One region of the Klebsiella sp. RIT-PI-d genome, then DNA from elsewhere that is predicted to be linked to it. Evidence: predicted binding sites of a transcription regulator. Region 1 holds the regulator's gene; each other region holds the start of a gene.
The links. Region 1 encodes PurR, which represses purine synthesis genes. Its sites were predicted from a motif close to CANGCAAACGTTTGCNTG; they were not measured.
Positions count from the first base shown of each region.

Region 1 (6,826 bases):
TGAATAACCCGGTACACCAGGTGCCAATCACGCTTAATGCGTAGAGACTCAGCAGCCAGGGAAGTAGCTGCTCTCCCTGCCATTTTTGCAGTGCTGCCCGGCAACCGTAGCCGCCAACTAAAAATGCAATGGTTTGCGGTACATAGCTCAGACCAATTGCGCCGGGTCCATACCCCATATCATGAAGAATAAACGGTGAGCCGGTGAGCCAGGCGAAAAAACTGGCTGAGCAGGCAGCGTAAATCAGCACGTTTCCGAGATATGAGCGTGAACGCAGCAGCATACTAAACGTCAGGGCTTTACCGTCAGTGGCATTTTTTTGCGTAACCTTCTTCAGGCGCAGGGCAGGAAGCATCAGGATCAGAGTGATAGCAAACAGCGTGGCGAATATAGCCTGCCAGTCAAAATGAGTGAGTATCCAGCTGCCAAGAAGCGGCGCGAGCGCGGGCGAAAGACCAACCAGCGGCATGATAGTGGCAAAAATACGGTTTACACGCTGCGCCGGATAGTAATCGGTAACCATGGCCTGCCAGGTGACGGCAGCCGCGCAAACGCCAGCGGCCTGGACGAAACGCAGCACCAGTAGCGTTGTGGCATCTTTAACCCAGAGCATCCCCAGACAGCCGATGGCGAAAATTGCCAGTCCGGTTAATAACACCGGGCGACGACCGAAACGGTCAGAGAGCGGGCCCCAAATTAACTGGCCAAGGGCAAACCCCGCGAGGAATACACTTAAACTGGCGCTCACCGCTGCGGCAGGCGTATTAAGATCCTGCTGAATTGCCGCAAAGGCGGGTAAATACATATCGGTGGCTAAAAAACCCAGCACGCTGAGTCCGCCAAGCCACACCAAAAACCCTTTTCCAGGTTGCATAACACTTCTCTTTATAATTGCAGATGACAGGAACATGAGTGTAGGCAGTGCATTCCAGGTTGTGAAACGCTAATATTTGCGAATTGACATCAAAAAAATTGAAGGCAAAAAATGTGGTCAGAATATTCTCTTGAAGTCATAGATGCGGTAGCGCGCAACGGTAGCTTTAGCGCGGCGGCACAGGAGTTGCACCGCGTGCCTTCTGCTGTCAGCTATACAGTCCGCCAGATGGAAGAGTGGCTGGCTGTCCCGCTGTTTGAACGTCGGCACCGGGACGTAGAATTAACGCCGGCAGGAAGCTGGTTTTTGAAAGAAGGGCGTTCTGTTATCAAAAAAATGCTGATCACCCGCCAGCAGTGTCAGCAAATTGCCAACGGCTGGCGCAGTCAACTGCCTATCGCCGTCGATAACATTGTCAGACCTGAACGCACTCGCCAGATGATTGTCGATTTCTATCGCCATTTCCCGGATGTCGAACTGATCGTTTTTCAGGAAGTTTTTAACGGTGTCTGGGATGCGCTGGCGGACGGCCGCGTTGAACTGGCGATTGGCGCAACGCAGGCTATTCCGGTCGGAGGACGCTATGCCTTTCGCGATATGGGCATGCTGAGCTGGAGCTGCGTTGTGGCGCGCCACCATCCTCTGGCGCTTAATATCGGGCCTTTAAGCGATGATGAATTGCGCAACTGGCCGTCGCTGGTACGCGAAGACACCTCGCGATCGCTGCCTAAACGTACGACGTGGCTGCTGGACAATCAAAAAAGGGTGGTCGTGCCTGACTGGGAGTCTTCGGCTACCTGCATCTCGGCAGGGCTCTGCGCGGCAATGATCCCCTCACATTCTGCCCGCCCGTGGCTGGATTCCGGGGAGTGGGTGGAGCTGGATCTGGAAAATCCTTTTCCTGATGCGGCATGTTGTTTAACCTGGCAGCAGAGTGATATTTCACCCGCGCTGGAATGGCTGCTGGCGTATCTGGGCGACAGTGAAACACTGAATAAAGAGTGGCTGCGGGACCCGCAGGAAACGGACCCCGCTTGTTAACTTAGCGGCGATAGTCAAGATAGGGACCGTCAGCAACCGATCGACGTTCAATGAGTTGAGGATGAACCTCAATTGATTTTGATTCGACGCGCTTATTCACAATGCGATCCAGCAGGGTATTGAACGCTTCCTCTCCGAGCGAGTCTTTAGGCTGATGAATGGTTGTCAGCGCCGGTGTAAAGAAACGGGCGTTGCGCACATTGTCATAGCCAATCAGGGAGATATCCTGCGGTACGCGCAAACCCATTTCATCGGCAGCGCAGAGCGCACCCATCGCCATGATATCACCGCCGCAGAAAACGGCTGTCGGGCGAGGGGATTGATTAAGAATTTTTTGCATCGCCTGATAACCTGACTCAGGCTCAAAATCACCCTGCACGATCCACTGCGGTGGAACATTAACCTGAGTTTCTTCCATTGCTTTCATAAAACCGGCCAGTCGACCTGCGCCGGTATTGCGCTCGAGCGCGCCCGGAATAATACCGATGTCACGATGTCCACGCTCAAGTAAATACCGCCCGGCCATGTAACCCCCTTCGAAGGCATTGTCGATCACCGAGTCGGTAAAATCAGCTTTGGATTCGCCCCAGTCCATTACCACCATCGGTATATGACGGTATTCTTCCAGCATTTTCAATAGCGGCTCAGGATACTCAGAGCACATCACCAGCAGGCCATCGACACGCTTCTGCGCCATCATTGAAAGGTAGGCGCCTTGCTTTTCTATGTCGTTCCAGGCATTGCCAAGGATCAGTGTGTAGCCTTTCTGAAAACAGCTTTTTTCAACCGCTTCAATAATTTCAGCAAAATAGGCGGCTTCGCTGCTGGTCGCCAGAAGGCCAATGGACTTGGTATGATTTACCTTGAGGCTCCTGGCAACGGCGCTCGGAGAGTAGTGAAGTTCTTTAATTGCCGCCCACACCGCATTACGCGTATCTTCAGCAACAAAACGCGTCTTGTTGATAACGTGAGATACAGTGGTAGTGGAAACGTTTGCGCGTCTCGCGACATCTTTAATTGTTGCCATTAAATCTTACTCCGGACCCTGGCCTGAACGCCTGCAAATAGGAGGGTAAACGTTTGCCTTTACACACCCCTGTTGCAATTTCGTCGTCATTGCTTTGCGCCGGGAAATGACACATTACGTCAGGTGAGGGGTAATGACTGGTACGCTTATAATTAAGCGTGGAATTTTGGCCGATTCTGAAGAAAAGTGAAAGAGAAAAATGTGTCTCACTTTAAATCCTGCAAGATTTTCGCCGCAAGGTGTGTAAAAATGGACAAGCTCACATTTCACAAGGTTATAACAAGGAGTAAAAATCGATGAGTACCGATCTTAAGTTTTCCCTGGTCACCACGATCATTGTCCTGAGTCTGATTGTCGCAAGTGCTCTGGTTGCTGTCCTGCACTGATTGCTCCGGCGGAGTATTTTCTCTCCCTCGTGCTCCGTACCAGCTTATTGTGCTGATAGTAAAACTGTTTTGCTTGTGGCTTACTTTTATTTTTTCAATGATGTCGCTTTTTTCGCCGCGCCAGCCAGCATATGAGACCTGCATTAGCCGCTAACGGGTAACACAGAGGGCGCAAGCCCTCTGTGTGTTAACTCAGGCTGCCAGGTTGTCAGCCACGAATGACCAGTTCACCAGCGCCCAGAAATGCTCCAGATAACCCGGGCGGGCATTACGATAGTCAATGTAATAAGCATGTTCCCAGACATCGACCGTTAATAGCGGTTTGTCGGAGGTGGTCAGCGGTGTGCCGGCGTTAGAGGTGGATACAATCGCCAGGCTGCCGTCAGATTTTTGTACCAGCCATGTCCAGCCAGAACCAAAATTCTTGATTGCCGCATCGGTAAACTGCTTTTTAAAGTCGTCTACGCTGCCGAACGACTGGCTAAGGGCTGCGGCGAGATCGCTGCCTGGTTCGCCGCCAGCGTCAGGAGCCAGGCAGTGCCAGTAAAAGGTGTGGTTCCATACCTGAGCCGCATTGTTAAAAATAGCGCCTTCCGAGCCGCGAATAATGTCCTCAAGCGACTGGTTTTCCCACTGCGTATCTTTGATGAGGTTATTCAGATTTGTTACGTAGGCCTGATGATGTTTGCCGTGATGATAAGTGAGGGTCTGGGCAGAAATGTGCGGTTCCAGCGCGTCTTTTGCATACGGTAATGCAGGTAATTCAAACGACATTGCAATACTCCTTTTTTATTTTGATAACTCAATATCCACATGATAAGCATGGATATATTAACAAAATAAAGGCACAGGCAGAAGAGGCGTTCTTAGGCTGCATGTGCCCTAAAAGGATAATCAGCGGATCGTTTTAGCTGTCATCACCCGGCGTGCCCCCACATAGTGACGCACCCAGTAATCTTCGCTCAATGATGATATCTGGATATCCTGACCGCTGCGCGGTGACTGAATAAATTTACCGTTCCCGACATATACGCCAACGTGGTCGGCGGTGCCTCTGCCCTGAGTGCGGAAGAACACCAGATCGCCGCTTTCGAGACTTCTGCGCTCAATCGGTGCGGCATCACGCAGATGGTACATCTCGTTAGCCGTCCGCGGGATAGGGATTTTGACTAAATCTTTGTAGGCATAATAAACCAGACCGCTGCAATCGAAGCCGGTGCGCGGCGAGGAACCGCCCCAGTGATACGGTTTGCCGATCTGATTCATTAACTTTGACATGGCCGTTTTTTGTGCTTTTTGCATACGGACCTTATGGACATCACTCAACGCCAGCGGTTTGGCTGAGGCATTGAGGCATTTATTCTTGTAACCTTTGCGCGTGAGGCATTTTTTATCTGCCAGTTTTACGGCCGCAATTTTGCTGTTTTTAGTACTATTGCGCTGAGATTTACTGGCAGTGAGGGTGGTTTTATTTTTCGTTTTAGCGGTGTTTTTACTGGCTTTGGTAGCGGTTTTACTGGCTGTCTTGCTGGTCTTCTTACTTTTATTCTTTTTGCCCGACGCTTTTGCAAAATGCGTTTTTTCTGTGGCCGACGCTCTCGTTTGTTCAGAGGCCTGGGCAAGCGGTGAAAAAGTAAGCGATGTTAACAGTAAAGCACAGAGCGTGATCGAGACTTTGTTTATCCGCGCCACTGAGCATTCCCCTGATTCGGGCAGGCATGAGGATATGCCTGCGGGTGATGATAACAAAAAAGCCTGATGATTCTAATGCATAAAAAGGCTGGAAGTTAATAGTCTTTTTGCATGTAAAATAGCAATTTGCTATCGAGTGCAAAAAAAAGCATCAGTTAACATGACGCAAGCGCATTATTTGTGCAATTGATTTATGCAATGAATACCATAACGGCATTAATTACATATCTTCCGGCGTAAGACGATACAATAATAGCGCGTGAATAAAATGTTATTTTCGGTATGGGGCCTGAAACGCTACAATGACAGACTACTGCCGTAAAAGAAGTTAAGGAAGCATGACAATGACGACGACAATTGAAAAAATCCAGCGTCAAATCGCTGAAAACCCGATCCTGCTGTATATGAAAGGATCACCTAAGTTACCAAGCTGCGGCTTCTCTGCTCAGGCGGTTCAGGCACTCTCTGCCTGCGGCGAGCGTTTTGCCTATGTCGACATCCTGCAGAATCCGGACATCCGCGCCGAATTACCGCAATATGCAAACTGGCCAACTTTCCCGCAGCTGTGGGTCGATGGTGAACTGGTTGGCGGCTGTGACATTATTATTGAGATGTACCAGCGTGGTGAGCTTCAGTCGCTGATTAAAGAGACTGCGGCTAAGTACCCTGCCGAGGGGACTGACGCGCAGTAAGCGTAATGTCTGATTAAAAAGCGACGTCACGTCGCTTTTTTTATGGCTATGCTTCGTCGGGAACGGGCAGCGGCCAGCCGCCGAGACGTTTCCAGCGGTTGACAATTTCGCAAAACAGCAGCGCAGTTTGTTCCGTATCGTACAGGGCCGAGTGAGCCTGAGTGCTGTCGAAATCAAGACCTGCCGCAGCACAGGCTTTAGACAACACGGTTTGCCCCAGCGCCAGCCCGCTCAGGGCAGCGGTATCAAACGTGACGAAAGGATGAAACGGGTTACGCTTCAGAGAGGATCGCTCTGCTGCCGCCATCATAAAGCCATGATCAAACGTCGCATTGTGCGCGACCATAATTGCCCGGTTACATCCCCGATCCTTAATGCCTTTACGCACCGCTTTAAAAATAGCGTGTAATGCGTCATGTTCACTGACGGCACCCCGCAGCGGATTGGTTGGATCGATCCCGTTAAAGGCCAGCGCTTCAGGCTGTAAATTTGCCCCTTCGAAAGGCTCAACGTGAAAATGCAGCGTGGTATCCGGCATCAGCCAACCGTGTTCATCCATTTTCAGGGTAATAGCAGCGACTTCAAGGAGTGCATCGGTTTTGGCGTTAAATCCAGCCGTTTCGACATCTATGACAACAGGGTAAAAACCACGAAAACGGTCGCACAGACCAGTCAGTTGAGCGTTATCGGACATCAGTATCTCTTCGTAAAACAACGTAGCGCGTATTATGGCAAATTTTACCCACAGTTGCAGTAAGCGCCAGTAGAAAAGGGCGGGCCAGAACAGGCCCACCGGTGATTAATCGCCGAGACCTTTACCTGCGTCTTTTGCTTCAATCAGTTCGATTTTATAACCATCCGGATCTTCAACAAAAGCGATAACCGTGGTGCCACCTTTGACCGGGCCGGCCTCACGCGTCACGTTACCGCCGCTTTGGCGAATTTTTTCGCAGGCTTCAGCAGCGTCATCAACACTCAGCGCAATGTGACCATAGGCGTTACCCAAATCATAATGATCGGTACCCCAGTTATAGGTCAGTTCAATGACAGCTTCGTCACTTTCCGGGCCGTAGCCGACGAAGGCGAGGGAGTATTTATACTCCGGATTTTCACT
Region 1 covers NZ_LGIT01000009.1:1,301,197-1,308,022, reverse strand. Annotated here, with positions in the region: gene punC (purine nucleoside transporter PunC) at 1-874, opposite strand, end outside; gene punR (DNA-binding transcriptional activator PunR) at 986-1,915, shown strand; gene purR (HTH-type transcriptional repressor PurR) at 1,917-2,942, opposite strand; gene AC791_RS20380 (YnhF family membrane protein) at 3,239-3,328, shown strand; gene sodB (superoxide dismutase [Fe]) at 3,521-4,102, opposite strand; gene AC791_RS12530 (C40 family peptidase) at 4,223-5,020, opposite strand; gene AC791_RS12525 (Grx4 family monothiol glutaredoxin) at 5,365-5,712, shown strand; gene rnt (ribonuclease T) at 5,759-6,406, opposite strand; gene gloA (lactoylglutathione lyase) at 6,512-6,826, opposite strand, start outside.

Region 2 (6,826 bases), 930 kb from region 1:
CGACGTGGCTAAAGCGGTTGATGCGGCGGCGGCGGCGCTTCAGGCTGGCGGGCGCATCATCTATATGGGGGCAGGGACCAGCGGACGTCTGGGGGTGCTGGATGCCTCTGAATGCCCGCCCACGTTCGGCGTCCCGCACGGTCTGGTCGTCGGGCTGATTGCCGGCGGGCCGGGCGCGCTGCTGAAAGCGGTCGAAGGCGCAGAAGATAATCCGCATCTGGGTGAAGAAGACTTACAGGCGTTACATCTTGCGGCTCAGGATGTTGTGGTGGGCATAGCGGCCTCCGGACGTACGCCTTACGTGATCGGCGGCCTGCGCTATGCTAAAGCCGTTGGATGCACCACCGTTGCCCTCTCGTGTAACCCGGCTTCGCCGATTGCCAGCGAAGCAGACATTGCTATTTCCCCGCTGGTTGGCCCGGAAGCGCTCACCGGCTCTACACGCCTGAAATCAGGCACCGCACAAAAGATGGTGCTTAATATGATCTCAACCGGGGCGATGGTTAAGTTCGGTAAGGTGTACCAGAATCTGATGGTCGATATGAAGGCAACCAACATCAAGCTTATCGATCGCGCCTGCCGAATGGTAACAGAAGCGACCGGCATCGGGCGTGAGCAGGCAGAGCAGGTGCTCGGTCAGACTGATTATGAAGTCAAACCGGCCATTCTGATGGTGCTTACCGGGCTGGATGCGGTGACGGCCAGTACCCGACTTAAGCAGCATCACGGTTTCCTGCGCGCGGCGCTGGCAGACGATTAACGCCTGCATCAGGAACTTGTGACCGCCGGAACCGGAAAAATCAGGATCTATCTGTTAGGCTAATTAAGGTATTTATCGCCTGGTAGCGTATCGCCAGCTAATGGAAGCTTAACGATTCAGAGGAGTAAGGTTTGGCAACTCACGAGCGTCGCGTCGTCTTTTTTGATCTTGATGGAACGCTGCATCAGCAGGATATGTTCGGCAGTTTCCTGCGCTATCTGCTACGTCAACAGCCTTTAAATGCGCTGCTTGTCCTGCCTTTACTTCCGGTTATCGGCATTGCGCTGCTGATCAAAGGCCGCGCTGCGCGTTGGCCAATGAGTCTGCTGTTATGGGGATGTACATTTGGTCACAGTGAAGCGCATCTGAAACGGCTTGAAAGCCAGTTTGTTGCCTGGTTTCGTCAGCATGTGACTGCTTTTCCGGTTGTACATGAGCAGCTGACCGAATATTTGACCAGTACGGATGCCGACGTCTGGTTAATTACCGGCTCGCCGCAGCCGCTGGTAGAGCAGGTTTATGTTGATACGCCCTGGCTGCCCAAAGTTAATCTTATTGCCAGTCAGATCCGTCGGCACAATGGCGGATGGGTATTGACGATGCGCTGTCTGGGCCATGAAAAGGTGGCTCAGCTGGAACGTCGTATTGGTACACCGCTGCGTCTGCACAGCGGCTACAGCGACAGTAAACAGGATAACCCGCTGCTTTACTTCTGCCAGCATCGCTGGCGTGTCACGCCGTCAGGAACGCTTCAGCAACTCGAATGATGTTTAAAGGAGAGCCGCTGTGTATAATGCGCCCCCGCTTTTATCGCTGGAGTGCCTGCTTTGTCCGACCATGAACTGAATCACGAACACTGGATGCGCCACGCGCTGACGCTGGCTCAACGCGCCTGGGATGAGGGTGAAGTGCCGGTGGGAGCGGTGCTGGTACATGAGAATCGCGTTATTGGCGAAGGCTGGAACCGGCCGATAGGGCGTCACGATCCCACGGCGCATGCGGAGATCATGGCCCTGCGGCAGGGCGGGCTGGTGCTGCAAAACTACCGGCTTATTGACACCACGCTTTACGTTACCCTGGAGCCGTGCGTAATGTGCGCCGGCGCAATGGTTCACAGCCGCATCGGGCAGCTGGTCTTTGGTGCGCGCGATGCCAAAACCGGGGCGGCCGGATCGTTAATTGATATTCTGCATCATCCCGGCATGAATCATCGGGTGGAATTTACTGAAGGCGTGTTAAAGGACACGTGCGCGACCTTACTCAGCGAGTTTTTTCGCCACCGTCGTCAGGTTAAAAAAGCCCTCAGACAGGCAGAAAAAGACCCACGCTAGCGGCGAGGGCCATCAGCCAGCACCGGGGCCTTTGAATGCGTGCCGTATCCGCTATCCAGCATGGAGATAAACGGCACGACGGAGGGCGATTCCTGTTCCAGCGTCTCGGGCGATACAGCAGGATAGGCGCGTGAAAGCTGAAGTGTTTTTTCCATCATTCGCTCTTTCTCGATTAAATAACCGACCAGGCTGATTTGATATTTACGGATGTTTTCGACAAACGCGTACGCTTCATGCCCGCGCGCGTAGCCGTAGGTCAGACTGCCGTACACGGGTTTCTGACTGAGTAGTGGTAAACGCTGCTTTACGTCGGCCCAGCTATCAGGATTGCCGTTTTGCTTTGCCGTGAGTGCCCTGACGTCCAGCATATGCGCATAGCCCATATTATAGGCTGCCAGTGCAAACCAGATACGTTCGTTTTCAGGCACGGTGTCCGGTACTTTGCCGATCAGCTCACGCAGATAGCGCATTCCGCCGCTGATGCTTTGCTCGGCGTCGGTCCTGTCGCTTAAACCCAGACTTTGCGCGGTATTGCGGGTCAACATCATCATGCCGCGCACGCCGGTAGACGAGGTGGCCTGCGGGTCCCAGTGCGATTCCTGATAGGCAATAGCCGCCAGTAACCGCCAGTCGATTGTGTCTGCGTATTTCTCAAACAGCGGCTGGAAGTCCGGGAGCGTACTGTCAACAGCGCGTAAAAATGAGCGGGTATCAACATAGTCAAAATCCCGACCGTGCCCAAGATACTTCTCTTCCAGGCGAGCAATAGTTCCTTCCGCAGTTTGCTTATCAAAGAAGACCTGCATGGCTTCTGACAGCGTTTTGTCTTCATCCTGCACGCTAAACCAGGTAACCGGTTGTTCATCGGTGACGTCCAGCGCGACCGCCAGTTCCGGGTGCACCCGCTGAAACAGACTGATGGCACCCGAATCCGTAATAGTGTAGTCAACTCGCCCTGCGACAACATCTTCCATTAGCGTCCGGCTGTTTCGTTGATGATCAACCGTCCAGTTAAGATCCGGAAATTTTTTAGCCTTAAGTTCACGCAGATCGTTAATCACCGCATGGCCCGGCGCTATCGTCAGCTGGTGCGCGCCAATAGACTCCAGCGAGCGGGGACGATAGCTGCCCATACGGTAAACCAGCTGCTGAGAAACGGAAGAGTAGGGGGGGCCAGGCTGATAATGCTTCGCCCGTTCGCTGTTCCATACCAGACCGGCCGCCAGGAGATCGGCGTTGCCGTTATCCAGATCGTCAAACAGCTGATCAATTGTTGGCCTGATCGTCACTTTCAGGCGTACGCCAAGTTGATCGGCAAACTGCTGCGCCAGTTCATAATCGAAACCTTCGACCTTGCCATTAATATTGATATAGGTCATTGGCGACGTAATGGTGCTAATACGCAGTTCACCGCGCGCCCGGATGGCCGCCAGCCGGTTCTCTGGCAGACTTTGCCACACAAGCACGGTCAGCAGAGCGAATAAAAATAATATAACAGACGCTGCGGCCAGTGGATAAATAATTTTTATTTTTTTCAAACAGTTAGTTCTCTTCGCCGTTCCTGAGTCCGATGATCTACAGCTCATGGAATGTGAGCGAATGTTTCAGAAGGAGCGGCATTTTGCTTAACAATACGTCGTCTGGCAACTTTTTCAGGTTGTGTGCCACACTGAATGTTAAAACCAGAAAGGCATTTAATTTCGACGCAAACGGTTTCGTCGCGGCGCACAATTCTTTATAATGACGCCCGTTTTCCCCCCATTGCGCACACTGAAAACTGAGAAGACGAGAGACTTATGATGGAAATTCTGCGTGGTTCGCCTGCCCTGTCGGCATTCCGAATGAATAAATTGCTGGCGCGCTTTCAGGCGTCCAACCTGCCGGTAAGCACCCTTTACGCTGAGTATATCCATTTTGCCGATCTAAGCGCGCCGCTGAGTGCGGAAGAACACGCCCAGCTTGAACGTCTGCTGACCTACGGCCCACACCTTAATAGTCATACCCCTTCAGGAAAATTGCTGCTGGTTACGCCACGTCCTGGCACCATCTCTCCCTGGTCTTCTAAAGCCACTGATATCGCGCATAACTGCGGCCTGCAACAGGTTAACCGCCTTGAGCGCGGCGTGGCGTATTACGTTGAAGCTTCGACTCTTACTGCTGAGCAGTGGCAGGCTGTCGCCGCAGAATTACACGATCGCATGATGGAAACGGTATTCACTTCGCAGGATGAAGCAGAAGCCCTGTTTGCCCATCATCAGCCGACGCCGGTGACTTCGGTTGATCTGCTGGGGAAAGGGCGGCAGGCGCTGAGCGATGCGAACCAGCGCCTCGGGCTGGCGCTGGCGGATGATGAAATTGATTATCTTCAGGATGCCTTTACCCGTCTGGGCCGTAATCCGAACGACATTGAGTTATACATGTTTGCGCAGGCGAACTCTGAGCACTGTCGGCATAAAATCTTTAATGCTGACTGGATCATTGACGGCCAGCAGCAGCAGAAGTCGCTGTTTAAGATGATCAAAAATACCTTTGAGCAAACGCCGGATCACGTCTTATCAGCGTATAAAGATAATGCGGCCGTCATGGAGGGTTCCGACGTGGGGCGCTTCTTCGCCGACCATAAAAACGGGCGCTATGATTTTCATCAGGAAGCTGCGCATATCCTGATGAAGGTCGAAACGCACAACCACCCGACGGCAATTTCACCGTGGCCGGGAGCGGCAACCGGCTCCGGCGGCGAGATCCGCGACGAAGGTGCCACCGGGCGCGGTGCTAAACCCAAAGCCGGGCTGGTGGGTTTTTCGGTTTCCAACCTGCGTATTCCTGGCTTTGAACAGCCGTGGGAAGAAGATTTCGGTAAACCCGATCGCATCGTTACCGCGCTGGACATCATGACCGACGGCCCGCTGGGCGGCGCGGCATTTAACAACGAATTTGGCCGTCCGGCCCTGACCGGTTACTTCCGTACTTACGAGGAAAAGGTTAACAGCCACAACGGTGAGGAGCTGCGCGGTTATCACAAGCCGATCATGCTGGCGGGCGGGATCGGTAATATTCGTGCCGATCATGTGCAGAAAGGCGAGATCGTTGTCGGCGCGAAGCTGATCGTTCTGGGCGGTCCGGCGATGAATATCGGGCTGGGCGGCGGCGCGGCCTCTTCAATGGCATCCGGGCAGTCTGATGCGGATCTCGATTTTGCTTCAGTCCAGCGTGATAACCCGGAGATGGAACGTCGTTGTCAGGAAGTGATTGACCGCTGCTGGCAGCTTGGCGAGGCTAACCCGATCCTCTTTATTCACGATGTGGGCGCGGGCGGCCTGTCTAACGCGATGCCGGAACTGGTTAGCGATGGCGGACGCGGCGGCAAGTTCGAACTGCGTGACGTGTTGAGCGACGAGCCTGGAATGAGTCCGCTGGAAATCTGGTGTAACGAATCTCAGGAACGCTATGTACTGGCGGTGGCGGCTGACCAGCTGCCGCTGTTTGATGAACTGTGCCAGCGCGAGCGTGCGCCATACGCGGTCATCGGTGAAGCTACTGATGAACAGCATCTGGTCATGAATGACCGTCATTTTGATAATCAGCCGATCGATCTCCCGCTGGACGTCCTGCTCGGCAAAACGCCGAAGATGACCCGCGATGTGCAAACCCGTAAGGCCACTGGCGACGCCTTCGATCGTCACAGCGTGACCGTCGAAGAGGCCGTGAAGCGCGTACTGCATCTGCCGACCGTGGCAGAGAAAACGTTTCTGGTCACCATTGGCGATCGCAGCGTGACCGGTATGGTCGCCCGCGATCAGATGGTGGGTCCGTGGCAAATCCCGGTAGCAAACTGTGCGGTGACCACTGCCAGCCTCGACAGCTACTACGGCGAAGCCATGTCGCTGGGCGAACGTGCACCCGTTGCGCTGCTGGACTTCGCCGCATCGGCGCGTCTGGCGGTTGGTGAAGCCCTGACTAACATTGCCGCCACGCACATTGGCGATATTAAACGCATTAAGCTTTCCGCAAACTGGATGTCCGCAGCCGGACATCCGGGTGAAGATGCCGGTTTGTATGAAGCGGTCAAAGCGGTAGGCGAAGAGCTGTGTCCGGCGCTTGGATTAACCATTCCGGTAGGCAAAGACTCTATGTCGATGAAAACCCGCTGGCAGGAAGGCCACGAGCAGCGCGAAATGACCTCGCCGCTGTCACTGGTGATCACCGCGTTTGCCCGCGTGGAAGATGTTCGTCAGACCATCACTCCGCAGCTTTCGGTTGAAGACAATGTGCTGCTGCTGATCGACTTAGGGCTGGGCAACAATGCCCTCGGCGCAACGGCGCTGGCACAGGTTTACCGCCAGCTGGGTAATGCTCCGGCCGATGTACGTAGCGCGGAGCAACTTAAAGGCTTTTACGACGCCATTCAGGCGCTGGTTGCCGCCCGTCAGCTGCTGGCCTATCACGACCGCTCCGACGGCGGGTTACTGGTGACGCTGGCAGAAATGGCGTTTGCCGGTCACTGCGGCGTTGAGGCTGATATCGCCGCGCTGGGCGACGACCGACTTGCCGCGCTGTTTAACGAAGAGCTGGGGGCGGTCATTCAGGTGCGTGCGGCCGATCGTCAGGCGGTGGAAGAGGTGCTGAACGCGCATGGTCTTGGCGATTGCGTACACTACCTGGGGCAGGCGGTAGCGGGCGACCGCTTTGTTATCACCTCTGATGAGCACCCTGTGTTTAATGAAAGCCGCACCAC
Region 2 covers NZ_LGIT01000009.1:2,231,786-2,238,611, reverse strand. Annotated here, with positions in the region: gene murQ (N-acetylmuramic acid 6-phosphate etherase) at 1-760, shown strand, start outside; gene yfhb (phosphatidylglycerophosphatase C) at 892-1,527, shown strand; gene tadA (tRNA adenosine(34) deaminase TadA) at 1,588-2,091, shown strand; gene mltF (membrane-bound lytic murein transglycosylase MltF) at 2,088-3,629, opposite strand; gene purL (phosphoribosylformylglycinamidine synthase) at 3,888-6,826, shown strand, end outside.
Region 2: purL (phosphoribosylformylglycinamidine synthase) is a predicted target of PurR. The motif match lies at 3,794-3,811, and genes of this name have one in related genera.

Region 3 (6,826 bases), 200 kb from region 1:
TCAGCCCGGGGCTGACTGAGCCGCTGCTCAAAGCGGCAACCGAAGGCACTATTCCGCTGATCCCGGGCATCAGCACCGTATCTGAACTGATGCTGGGTATGGACTACGGCCTGAAAGAATTTAAATTCTTCCCGGCGGAAGCCAACGGCGGAACCAAAGCGCTGCAGGCTATTGCAGGTCCATTCTCTCAGGTTCGTTTTTGCCCGACCGGCGGCATCTCTCCGGCTAACTATCGCGATTATCTGGCACTGAAAAGCGTGCTATGTATCGGCGGCTCGTGGCTGGTTCCGGCTGACGCGCTGGAAGCAGGCGACTATGATCGCATTACCACCCTGGCGCGTGAAGCTGTTGAAGGCGCAAAACAGTAAGTTGTTAAATGCCCGCCGGTGACGGACGGGCACGGTAAACACGGGCCGACAGGCCCGTTTTTTTATCCCTGTACCTTGACCTGTGCAGCCGCCGATTTTGCACGAGCAACAGCCTCGTCAACGCTGTCGCCAGTGGCAAGCGTCACGCCCAGACGACGTGATCCGTCAATTTCTGGTTTCGCAAATAAACGCAGCTGCAAACCTGCGCCGCACGCTGTCTCGACATGACTGTAGGTAATATTCTGACTGGTAAGCTGCGGCAAAATCACTGCCGATGCGGCCGGGCCATACTGTCGAATTCCCCCTACCGGCAGGCCTAAAAATGCGCGGACATGTAGAGCAAACTCTGATAGATCCTGAGAAATGAGCGTTACCATTCCGGTGTCATGCGGGCGCGGCGACACTTCGCTGAAAATGACCTCATCGCCACACACGAACAACTCCACGCCAAACAAACCGAAGCCGCCTAACGCCAGTACTATTTCGCGGGCTATTGCCTGAGCACGTTCCAGCGCCAGAGCGCTCATGTGCTGAGGCTGCCATGATTCACGATAATCGCCATCTTCCTGTCGATGGCCCACCGGCGCACAGAAATGAACGCCATCGACAGCGCTCACGGTCAGCAGGGTAATTTCAAAATCAAACGCCACGACGCCTTCGACAATGACGCGTCCGGCGCCTGCTCGCCCGCCCTGTTGGGCATAGTCCCAGGCTTTACTAAGTTGTTCTGCACTGCGGATAAAACTCTGCCCTTTACCGGACGAACTCATAACCGGCTTAACGATGCAGGGCAGTCCAATTTCGCCTACCGCCTGCTGAAAATCGGCCTGGCTATCGGCAAAGCGGTAGGTCGACGTCGGAAGCGAAAGGGTTTCTGCCGCCAGTCGACGAATACCCTCGCGGTTCATTGTCAGTTGCGCGGCACGGGCGCAGGGAACGACTTTTTGTCCGGCCTGCTCCAGCGCAATCAGCATGTCGGTGGCGATAGCTTCTATCTCCGGCACGATATAATCCGGTTTTTCTGCGTCTACCAGCTCCTTCAGTGCCTGACCATCAAGCATATTAATGACGTGTGCGCGGTGCGCCACATGCATGGCGGGTGCATTGGCATAGCGATCGACGGCAATGACCTCAAGCCCCAGACGCTGGCACTCAATGGCGACCTCTTTACCTAATTCACCAGACCCTAATAGCATGATGCGGGTTGCTGCCGGGCGCAGCGCAGTACCTAATAAAATCATCACTCTGTTTCCTTAAACTGACCTGTCGGCAGTATAAACGAAAACGTTTGCGTCTGTCTTCGTTGGTCTTTATTTCACGGATTGATTCTTTAAAAAACGGGTGATATACTGTATAAAATTACAGTGATATGGGGCTGCAAAATGGCGGTTGAAGTTAAATACGTTGTGATCCGTGAAGGTGAGGAAAAAATGTCTTTTGCCAGCAAGAAGGACGCCGATGCGTATGACAAAATGCTCGATCTGGCGGAAGTGTTGGGTAATTGGTTAAGCCAGTCGCCGGTAACGCTGGAAGACGAGCAGCGTGAAGTCATGGCTATGTGGCTTGCCGAACAAAAAGATGTGCTGGGTACCCTGCTTAAAGCCGGGAAGCTTCCCGCGCCAAAAGCCGTGGCAGATGAAGCGTCGGCTAAACGGACAAAAGCTGCCTGACAGCCACTTGCGCTCCTGCCGTTTTGTACCATGCTTTTTCTTCAATCCCTGCGTAATGATGGGGTCTTAAGGAGAAAATAATGCATAAACGTGGAGCGCTTTTATGCCTTCTGCTATTAGCGGGTAGCGCATCAGTACAGGCGGTAAGTCACGATCCGCATCCTAAGACGGTTAAATTTCCGAACTGCGAAAAGCTGGACGCCAGCGGAATTGCAGCCAGTGTTAAACGCGACTACCAGCAAAATCGTATCGTGCGCTGGGCTGACGATCGTCAGAAAATCGGCCAGGCAGATCCCGTTGTATGGGTCGACAGTAAAGAAGTAACGGGCGCCGAAGGCCAGTGGAAGGTGCCTCTTACGGTACGGGGTAAAAGCGCGGATCTGCATTATCTGGTGCAGGTCGACTGTGCAGGAGGCACTGCCAGCTATCAGAGCCGATAACCGACAGTAATTTTCGCACCTTTTGTCGCCTTGACACTTTCTTACGTCCCTTCGCTTACGCTGAATATATCGCAGCTAAACGGAGGGGGTATGTATGGCAAACTGGCTCAATCAGCTTCAATCACTTCTGGCGCAAAAAGGCGTTTCTTCTTCTGCATCTGGCGAACAGGGGCTTAGCAAGCTGCTCGGCCCCGGTGCGCTTGGTGGCCTGGCCGGTTTACTGGTGGCAAATAAATCCTCACGCAAGTTGCTAAGCAAATACGGAACCGGCGCGTTGTTAATGGGCGGCGGTGCCGTTGCTGGCACGGTATTATGGAATAAATACAAAGATAAAATTCGCGAGGCGCATCGGGACGAACCCCATTACGGTACGCAGACAACGCCGCTTGATAAACGAACCGAGCGACTGATTCTGGCGCTGGTTTTTGCGGCCAAAAGTGACGGTCATATTGACGACAGCGAGCGGGCGGCCATTGAGGCGCAGCTGCGTGAATCGGGTGTCGAGGAGCAGGGCAGAGCGCTGGTCGCTCAGGCCATTGAACAACCTCTCGATCCGCAGCGGCTGGCACGTGATGTGGCCAATGAAGAAGAAGCGCTGGAACTCTACTTTCTCAGCTGTGCCGCTATCGATGTCGATCACTTTATGGAGCGCAGCTATCTTACGGCCCTCGGCGATGCGCTCAACATTCCGCAGGAGGTCCGCGAGGGTGTCGAGCAGGATCTTAAACAGCAAAAACAGGCGCTTCCTGAGTAATTCGTGCGGAAAGTCCCTGCGTTTCGCTTGCATCGCTGGCGTCTTTTGCCAACCTTATAGGATGTGAAAAAGCAAAAGAACCGATCTATGCCACCGAAAGCCAAACGTATTCCACATACCATGACCCTACACGGCGACACGCGCACCGATAATTACTATTGGCTGCGCGATGACGACCGTTCCGATCCTGACGTGCTTGGTTATCTTCAGGATGAAAACCGTTACGGTCATCGGATTATGGCGACGCAGCAGGTCTTACAGGATCGTATCCTGGAGGAAATTGTGGCGCGCATCCCGCAGCGGGAAGTTTCTGCCCCGTGGACAAAAAACGGTTACCGCTATCGGCATATTTATGAACCCGGCTGTGAATATGCCATTTATCAGCGTCAGTCGGTGCTGCTGGCGGAATGGGATGACTGGGAACTTCTGCTCGACGCCAACAAACGTGCCGCACACAGCGAGTTTTATACGCTTGGCGGAATGGCGGTGTCTCCCGATAACACGATTATGGCGCTGGCGGAAGATTATCTATCACGGCGTCAATATGGCCTGCGGCTGCGCAATCTGCAAACGGGTAACTGGTATCCGGAGCTGCTGGATAACATCTCTCCTGATTTTGTCTGGGGCAACGACTCTCAAACGCTTTACTACGTACGTAAGCATCCGGTGACGCTACTGCCTTATCAGGTCTGGCGGCACATGGTGGGCACCTCGTCGGCATCAGATGAGCTGATCTACGAAGAGCATGATGAAACCTTTTACGTAGGATTGCATAAAACCACCTCACAGCATTTTGTCCTGATCGCGCTTTCCAGTGCGACGACCAGCGAAATGTTGCTGTTGGATGCTTCCCTGGCAGACGCCCAGCCAATGCCATTTTTAGCCCGTCGTAAAGATCATGAATATAGCCTTGATCACTATCAGCATAAGTTCTACATCCGCTCTAATCGTGATGGCAAAAACTTCGGTCTTTACCGCAGTCGCGTACGCGATGAGCAACAGTGGGAAGTGCTTATTCCGGCGCGGGAGGACATTATGCTGGAAGGCTTTACGCTGTTCACCGACTGGCTGGTGGTCGAGGAGCGCCAGCGAGGGCTGACCAGTCTGCGGCAAATCAATCGTAAGACACGCGAAGTGACGGGCATTGCCTTTGACGATCCGGCCTATGTGACATGGCTTGCCTATAATCCGGAGCCGGAGACGTCGCGCCTGCGTTATGGCTACTCGTCAATGACCACCCCGGATACCCTGTTCGAACTGGATATGGACACCGGCGAACGCCAGGTGCTGAAACAGTCCGACGTCGCCGGCTTCGACGGTAATCTTTATCGCAGCGAACATATCTGGATTGTCGTTCGCGATGGAACTGAAGTTCCGGTTTCGCTGGTTTATCACCGCCAGCATTTTCAAAAAGGTAAAAACCCGCTGCTGGTGTATGGCTATGGCTCTTATGGCAGCAGTATGGATGCGGATTTCAGCAGTAGCCGCCTGAGCCTGCTCGATCGTGGGTTTGTTTTTGCTATTGCCCACGTGCGGGGCGGAGGAGAACTGGGTCAGCACTGGTACGAGGAGGGCAAGTTTCTGCAGAAGAAAAACACCTTTAACGATTATCTTGATGTGTGTGAGGGACTGTTAAGGCAAGGCTATGGCGACCCAGGATTATGCTTCGGTATGGGCGGCAGTGCAGGCGGGATGCTCATGGGCGCAGCCATCAACCAGCGTCCCGATCTTTTCCACGGGATCATTGCTCAGGTGCCGTTTGTGGATGTCGTCACAACCATGCTGGATGAATCTATCCCGCTGACCACCGGTGAGTTTGAAGAGTGGGGGAATCCGAAAGATGAAACCTACTATAACTATATGAAAAGTTACAGTCCGTACGATAATGTCGGGGCGAAAGCGTATCCGCATCTGCTGGTCACCACCGGGCTCCACGACTCTCAGGTTCAGTACTGGGAACCGGCAAAGTGGGTGGCCCGGCTGCGTGAGCTGAAAACCGATGAGAATGTGTTGCTGCTTTGTACCGATATGGACTCCGGGCACGGCGGTAAGTCCGGGCGCTTCAAGAGCTATGAAGGTGTCGCTATGGAGTACACCTTTCTTATCGCGCTTGCGCAAGGCTGGTTATCAGGAAAAAACGCAGATCAGGCTTTATCCAGATAGTGCTTAAGGGTCAGGCGCATTTCCGGGCTCATTCTGTCGAGGTTGTTAAACAGCCAGCGCAGATAGCCCGGATCGCGCTCAGCAACTTCAGCCACTGGCTTTCCGCGATATTTGCCAAAGCTAAAGGTGGAGACAAGGCCGGGGCGTCCGGTGACGTCGACCATCTCTTCCGGCGTCCAGCCCGAAGTCTTAATAATGTCGATAAGCAGCGCAGCCGTGATATAGCAGTCATATAAGGCGCGGTGATGATGTAATCCTGGTGGCGTTTCGACGCTCAGATTGCGCGATTTATACAGACCCATATTGCTGTACTTTATTCCCGGCCACAGACGACGCGCCATTTTCATGGTACAGATCCACTCGCCATTCATCTCAGGTAAAACCCGGCGATCAAAACTGGCGTTGTGCGCGACATACCATGGGCTGCCCTGGTAGAACGGTAGCACCTCTTCAATCCACGGCTGGTCTGCAACCATAGACTCGGTGATCCGGTGTATAGCCATGGCCTGCGGGCTAATCGGACGGTCCGGACGAACCAGATGGCTCATGGGATTGGTGATCTTCCCGTCCACCACGTCCACCGAGGCAATTTCGACTACACCGCCCTGTAAATCGCAGGTTTCGGTATCAATGACGCGCAGCATGGTTGACTCCTGAATTGACGTAATACATCACGCTTACTTGCTTCTGGGTTCCCAGGGCAGGCGTGACAAATTAACTGAGGCGAGACGATGAGCGATCAGCCGCTGGCGAAACCAGTCGCGCAGATGTTCAGGCTGCTCCCGCTCCACCATCTCGGCCACGATGGGCATATTGTAACGCTCTTTAAACGCGACGGACGCGGCGGCCAGATCAACATTAATTTTGTCCATCTCCTGCTGGGGAAGCTGGGCTAGATTGGTTTGCATCGCTCTCTCCTGTCTCAAACATGCAAAAGTTTCCGGGGTTGGCGCAGAATAACACGTCTGCCAGTGACTATTCTCGACTAAGGCATTATACAGAGTTATTCTTTGGTGCAATTACATAACAAAAAGGAATGACATCATGACGTTTACGGCCTCTTCTGTACGCAGCATAGTCCTTCTGGTCAGTGCATTATTAACGACGCCTGCTGTTTTTGCTCATGCGCATCTTAAACATCAGTATCCGGCAGCGGATGCGGAAGTTGCGGCAGCGCCTCAGGCGTTAACGCTGAATTTCTCTGAAGGTATTGAGGCGAACTTTAGCGGTCTGACAGTAACCGGCCCCGCCCAGGCAATCATTGATACCGGCAACGCGAAACGTAATGAAAAAGATCCAACTCAGCTGATTGTGCCGCTGAATCAGCCTCTCACACCAGGGCAGTATACCGTAGACTGGCATGTTGTTTCGGTCGACGGGCATAAGACGCAGGGACAATATCACTTTAGCGTGAAATAACATGCTGGAGGA
Region 3 covers NZ_LGIT01000009.1:1,502,548-1,509,373, reverse strand. Annotated here, with positions in the region: gene kdgA (bifunctional 4-hydroxy-2-oxoglutarate aldolase/2-dehydro-3-deoxy-phosphogluconate aldolase) at 1-368, shown strand, start outside; gene purT (formate-dependent phosphoribosylglycinamide formyltransferase) at 431-1,609, opposite strand; gene AC791_RS13520 (YebG family protein) at 1,751-2,038, shown strand; gene yebF (protein YebF) at 2,119-2,478, shown strand; gene AC791_RS13510 (tellurite resistance TerB family protein) at 2,573-3,232, shown strand; gene ptrB (oligopeptidase B) at 3,320-5,395, shown strand; gene exoX (exodeoxyribonuclease X) at 5,377-6,039, opposite strand; gene AC791_RS13495 (DNA polymerase III subunit theta) at 6,073-6,303, opposite strand; gene yobA (CopC domain-containing protein YobA) at 6,440-6,814, shown strand; gene copD (copper homeostasis membrane protein CopD) at 6,816-6,826, shown strand, end outside.
Region 3: purT (formate-dependent phosphoribosylglycinamide formyltransferase) is a predicted target of PurR. The motif match lies at 1,646-1,663, and genes of this name have one in related genera.